Desulfovibrio desulfuricans: one gene and its partner. The protein of the gene in region 1 interacts with the protein of each later gene in a pairwise test. Links are inferred from orthologs where the notes say so. Each region holds a gene or a part of one and is shown on either strand. Other genes may lie near its edges. The genes, in order: acpP and NE637_RS08495.

Evidence for each region.
Region 2: the proteins of acpP (region 1) and NE637_RS08495 interact in binary tests that used the Escherichia coli proteins (3 or more experiments, as listed by UniProt). The link is inferred for Desulfovibrio desulfuricans from one-to-one orthologs.

Annotation. Positions count from the first base shown.
Region 1 is NZ_JANFYZ010000002.1:208,949-211,997, forward strand. Bases 325-3,049 are described here. They hold acpP (acyl carrier protein), read right to left. Parts: upstream 1,942-3,049; coding sequence 1,708-1,941; downstream 325-1,707. Other genes in these bases: fabF (beta-ketoacyl-ACP synthase II), read right to left, coding at 399-1,646; fabG (3-oxoacyl-[acyl-carrier-protein] reductase), read right to left, coding at 2,011-2,775; NE637_RS03635 (beta-ketoacyl-ACP synthase III), read right to left, coding at 2,941-3,049. Outside these bases: glyA (serine hydroxymethyltransferase), read right to left, coding at 1-306. UniProt on the Escherichia coli protein: Carrier of the growing fatty acid chain in fatty acid biosynthesis.
Region 2 is NZ_JANFYZ010000005.1:233,671-236,762, reverse strand. The notes cover bases 69-2,836. They hold NE637_RS08495 (acyl-CoA thioesterase), read right to left. Parts: upstream 1,762-2,836; coding sequence 1,375-1,761; downstream 69-1,374. Other genes in these bases: NE637_RS08490 (MltA domain-containing protein), read left to right, coding at 1,861-2,836; NE637_RS08500 (hypothetical protein), read left to right, coding at 527-1,258; NE637_RS08505 (elongation factor G), read right to left, coding at 69-303. In the rest of the region: more of NE637_RS08505, read right to left, coding at 1-68; more of NE637_RS08490, read left to right, coding at 2,837-2,964.

The DNA of each region.
Region 1 (3,049 bases):
GTAGGCGGCCATGTTGGCCTGCGAGCCGGAGTGCGGCTGCACGTTCACGTATTCGCAGTTGAAAAGCTGCTTGGCGCGATCCTGAGCCAGGGTTTCGGCCATATCCACATATTCGCAGCCGCCGTAGTAGCGCTTGCCGGGATAGCCTTCGGCGTACTTGTGGGTAAGTACGCTGCCTTGCGCTTCGCGCACGGCGCGGGAAACAAAGTTTTCAGAAGCGATGAGCTCAAGTTTGCTCATCTGACGGTCGGATTCAAGCGTGATGGCTCGCGCCAGTTCCGGGTCTTGCAGCAGGATTTCGTCCATGACGTCGCATCCTTTTGAAATGTTCTGCCCGCCACAACGGCGGGCAGATGATTATCAAACGGGGAGGGCAGAGGCCGAGTAAAAACTGTCGGCTACTGTTGCCACTTCTTGAAGATCACGCTGGCGTTGGTGCCGCCAAAGCCGAAGGAGTTGCACATGGCGTATTCGCAGGCGATGTGCTTGGAGCCGTCGGCCATGTAATCGAGATCACATGCGGGATCGGGGTTTTCAAGGTTAATGGTGCCGGGCAGCATTTCGTCATGCAGGGCAAGGGCCGTGAAGACGGATTCAATGCCGCCAGCCGCGCCGAGCAGGTGCCCGGTCATGGATTTGGTGGCCGAAATCTTGACCTTCTTGGCATGCGCGCCAAAAACGGTCTTGATGGCCTTGGTTTCCGTGCTGTCGTTCAGCATGGTGGACGTGGCGTGGGCATTGATGTGACCAATGGCCGAAGCATCAATGCCAGCTTCGCGCAGGGCGTTCTGCATGGCGCGGGCCATGCCTTCGCCGTCGTCGCGGGGGGCGGTCATGTGGTAGGCATCGCCAGACGCGCCGTAACCCACCATTTCCGCATAAATTTTTGCGCCGCGCGCCTGCGCGGATTCCAGCGTTTCCAGCAGCAGCAGGCCAGCGCCTTCGCCGATGACAAAGCCATCGCGATTCGCGTCAAAGGGGCGGGATGCGCGGGCAGGTTCATCGTTGAACTGCGTGGAAAGGGCCTTGAGAGCCGTAAATCCGGCCACGCCCAGAGGCGTAACCGTAGCTTCAACACCGCCGGAAATAACTGCGGTCGCGCGGCCCAGAACCATTTCGCTGTAGGCGGTGCCAAGAGCGTGGATGGCAGAGGCGCAGGCCGTGGTGGTGACGATGTTCGAGCCCTTGGCGCCGGTGAAGATGGAAATCTGTCCCGGCCCCATGTTGGAAATCAGCATGGGGATCATGAAGGGCGAAATTTTGTGGGGGCCGGATTCCAGCAGCTTGGCGTGGTATGTTTCGATGGTGTGCAGACCGCCCAGGCCGATACCGAGGATCACGCCCGTATCGTAGGCGTTGGCATCGGTGATTTCGTACTTGGAGTCTTCAAGCAGCATCTTGGCAGAGGCCACTGCAAACTGGGTAAAGCGATCCATGCGCCGAGCCTGCTTCATGGGCATATAGTCTTCGGCGACAAAGTTTTTCACTTCACCGGCAATGCGGGAATCGTAGGCGGAGGCGTCAAAAAGCGTGATGGGCGCGATGCCCGACTCGCCTGCGAGCAGTTTTTTCCAGGTGCTCTCAATATCATTGGCGAGGGGCGTAACGCCGCCTATGCCGGTGATTACTACGCGGGGACGGGTCATGCATGCTCCTTTGAGGCGGGGGGCAGACCCCCCCGCGCTGCATATACTATAACAAGCGCTATTACTGCTTGTTTTCGATGTAGCTGATGGCATCCTGAACTTTCAGGATCTTCTGGGCGTCGTCATCGGCGATTTCGATGTCGAATTCTTCTTCCATGGCCATGATCAGTTCGGTCAGGTCAAGGGAGTCGGCGCCGAGGTCTTCCACGAAGGAAGCTTCGGGCTTCACTTCTTCAGCGGTCACGCCGAGTTGGTCAATGATGATTTTTGTAACTTTTTCAGTAACGTCAGACATGGTATCCTCCAGATAAATTAGTGGTCTGCTTAACCCCGGCCCTGGCCGGGTGTCTTCCGTAGTAAATGCCTAGCAGTACATGCCGCCGTTCACTCCCAGCACCTGCCCGGTGATGTAGGCCGCTTTGTCCGAGGCAAGAAAAGCCACGGCCTCTGCCACATCTTCGGCGCTGCCCATGCGTCTGAGCGGGATGCTGTCTGTGTAGCTCGCCCGCACGTCGTCACTGAGTGTCGCGGTCATGTCCGTTTCGATAAAACCCGGCGTTACGGCGTTAACCGTAATCTGGCGGGCGGCCAGTTCTTTGGCGCAGGACTTGGTAAGCCCCAAGAGGGCGGCTTTGGCCGAAGCGTAGTTGGCCTGCCCCGCGTTGCCCATCTGCCCCACCACGGAAGAAATATTAACGATGCGCCCCTTGCGGGACTTGCTCATGATTTTTGCGGCTTCGCGCGTGCAGACGAACGCGCCGCGAAGGTTGACGGCAATAACGCGGTCGAAGTCTTCGTCCTTCATGCGTATAAGAACGCCGTCCTTGGTGATGCCGGCATTATTGACCAGCACCGCAAGATCAACCTTGTCCTTGATCTGGGTGGCGAAAAAAGTGGCCACAGCCTCGCTGTTGCTGACATCAAGCGCAAAGGCCTGGGCCTTGCCGCCAGCTGCGCAGATGTCGGCAGCGACTTTTTCCGCTTCTTCGGGTTTGCTGACGTAGGTGAGAAATACCTGAAAGCCGTCACGGGCAAGGGTTTGGGCAATGGCCCGGCCAATGCCGCGCGAACCGCCGGTAACCAGGGCTGTCGGCAGTCCGGCTGCAGGGGAGGATTGCGCTGTGCTCATGCTTGTATCGCCTTTGTCTGAGTCCTGTAAAAAAAGGAGACCGTATCCCGTGGATCGCCTTTTTGCGTTAATTTTGCAGCGGCGCTGCCCGGCTTACGGCCTGGCCTGACTGAAATTCAGTATACATGGCGCTGTGCTGCGGGGCAATCCCGCAGGCGCATTGCCTCAAAAGCGTAACAATGCGGCGCCCCAGGTAAGGCCTGCGCCAAAAGCCGTCATAAGAACGCGGCTGCCGGGGCGGATGCGGCCTTGGGCACGAGCTTCGCTCAGTGCC
Region 2 (3,092 bases), on another replicon or contig:
AACAACGCTGTCCACGCCTTTGAGCAGGCATTCCATGTCGCCTGTAAAGTTGCCGTCACCGGGGATATCCAGAAGGAAATGGCGGTTTTTATTCCAGAGATATGTGGCGCAGGAGGGTTGAACGGAGCCGCGTCGGCGGGTTTCTTCGGGTTCGTAGTCAAGGCATGTGGTGCCGTCTTCTACAGCCCCCAGGCGATTCACCGCCCCGGCCTTATAGAGAAGCATCTCTGCCAGGGATGTTTTGCCGCAACCGCCGGTTCCGACGATGGCGAAGGTGCGTTGCATTTCCAGTGGAGTAGGCATGGTTTTCTCCCTTCGTAAGCGATATGGCGCGCCCTTGGCGGCCTGGTGAACGAAACTAGGGAAAGGAACAAGTCTTCCATCTGCTATTGGTTCCCACGTTACAGGCTTGTCGCAAAAAAGGAAAGAGGCCGCGACTTTTAATGTAAGGCTTAACGCTTGACAGCAGAGGCCGCCGCTGTGACAGTTGGTCGGATATATATTGGAGCAGGCGGAGGGAGCGACCATGGCGCTATGGGAATGGGCCGGCGCTGGTGCGGTTTTTTTGGCGGCTGTGGTTTTTTGCGTGCGCCTGATGAAGCGTGGTTTGACCACGCTAGAGGATGAGCGCGCCCAATGCCTTGAGCGCATTCGCCAGATGGAAGAAAAAATTCAGGAAGATCAAAAAAATATGGCTTCCAGCGAACACCTGCGCGTAGCCCGCGCCGGACTGGAAGACCTTTTGCGGCTGGCGGGCAATCCGCCCGGCATGCGGCTTGAGTCTCTCGCCCAGGGGCAGGGCGAAGCGCGGGGCGAGGCCCTTGTGCTGCACTTGCCCGAGGGCGAGGTGCGCATCAGTCTGAACATGCGCGAGCGGGAGCTTAAAGGGGTGCGCAAGGTGGTCCATGGGCATGGGCGGTGGCACCTGAACGGTTTGGGCCTGAATGAGGAATATACAGACCTTGTACCGCTCATGCGCGCGCTCAGCGCCAGGCTGGCCATGCATCTTGGCGGAGGTGAGAGCACAAGCGCCCCGTATTGCCCCCTTGGGGATCCCGCAGCCGATGTGCCCCCTGAATTGCCGCATCTTGCGCGGCGTTTCAGCAGCGCGCGACCTGTGCGGCAGAAGCGACCGCCTGTGGTGCGGCATGACGAGGAGGAGGGCCGTCTCGAAAGGCTGCGGCGGCTGGAGGATGCCCGTGCCGCGCGCAAGCAGTTGCGAGCCAATCCCGGACCCACCGGGAGCAGGCACCGTTAAGGCCCTGGACAAAATATTTTTCTGCCGCCGCATGTGGTTTTGCGGCGGCAGATCACGCTGGCATAAATGCGGTGGAATAACGCGGCATCATCGCAGGCAGGGGAGAGAGCTGGCGGTTACTCCGTAAAGGTGAGATTACGGAACCAGTCCGGCACAGGAACGGGGCGACCTTCGTGATTGACCAGCGCGTGCTGGGTCATGCCCGTGGCCAGAAGTCTCGTCTTGTCCTCGTTCCGTATCTCATATACAAAGCGCAGGGATGCGCGCGCCCATTCGGCTATGCCAGCGCGCACAAGTACAAGATCATCATAGCGGGCGGATGAGCGGTAACGGCACTGGGCCTCGCGCACAGGCAGGATAAGGCCTTTCTTTTCAACTTCCGCATAGCTCATGCCGCAACGGCGAATGTATTCGCTGCGTGCCCGCTCGAAAAGATGCAGATATTCCGCATAATAAAGCACGCCCATCGTGTCTGTTTCTCCATACGACACGCGGTGCGGCATCCAAATATCAGGGGTGGGAAATTGGTCATGCACGAAACGGCTCCTTGTTACGCGTTTTCCGGGCGTTGTTGCAGCGGATTTGCAAACCGTGCAGGCGGCATGTTGCGCCTGTTGCTACTGCTGGCGGTTACAATGGCTTTGTTTGCCTGCGCCAAGCAGGCCCCGCCGCCAGTGGTGGAAAGAACCTTGCCGCCGGTAGGGTTTGAAAGCCCGGAATTTTTTGTGAGCAATCTTATTCCTGCCAGTCAGGATCTGACAAGCTGGAAGGATATGGCCCCCAGTGTGCGTAAGTCGCTGCGTTACGTCAACAGCAAGCCCAAGGACGCCCTCGCAGTGCAACGCCCCGGCCTGACCGTGACGTGGGGCGATCTGTCGCGTACGCTTGAACGTTTGCAGGAACTTTTGCCCCGGCTGGACAAGGAACCGGAACTGCTGCTGGCAAACTTCCGCTGGGCGGAAGTGACGGGCGGCATCAACTATTCTGGTTACTACGAGCCTGCCGTCCCCGCCAGCCGCACACGCAAACCGGGGTACACCCAGGCCATCTATGGCCTGCCCCCGGATCTGAACAAGGTCGTTGCCAAGCGTGGGCAGTACTATGACCGCCGCACCATCGAAGAAAAGCAGGTGCTCGCGGGCAAGGGGCTGGAACTGGCCTGGGCCGCAGACCCCGTTGACGTATTTTTTCTTGAAATTCAGGGTTCTGGTCGCCTGATTTTTGACGATGGCACTCAGGCCTATGTCAACTACGCGGGCCAGAACGGGCACAAATACAAAAGCTCTGGGCGCATCATGCGCGAAAAAGGCCTGCTCAGGCGCGGTGATATTTTTGAACAGCGCGAGTGGTTCAAAAACAATCCCGACCGCGTGCGCGAAATTCTCAATGATAACCCGAGCTATGTCTTCTTTAAATACGGCATGCGTGGCCCCACCGGGGCCATGGGCTATCAGGTGGACGACTGGCTGACGCTTGCAACGGATCGCGGGTTTATCCCGCTCGGCTCCATTGTGGCCTACGGCGTCAATATACCGGATGAAACCAAGGGCAAGATGCCCCTGCGCGGCATCGGCTTTGCACAGGACGTGGGCGGGGCCATCAAGCGTAACCGCATAGATATCTTTTGCGGCGGCGACCAGCGCGCCAACTATGTGGCAAGCCATCTGGACGCCAAAGGGCCTGCCTGGGTGCTGCTGGCGCGTTAGGGCTGGCGAATATATCTTTTGCCGCCAGCAGCAATGCTGACGGATTTGGTTGAAAATTCAGAAGCATATGAGGCCGGAGCGATTGAAACCCGCTTCGGCCTTTCTGGTCTGCACGGTTTTTTTGAAAC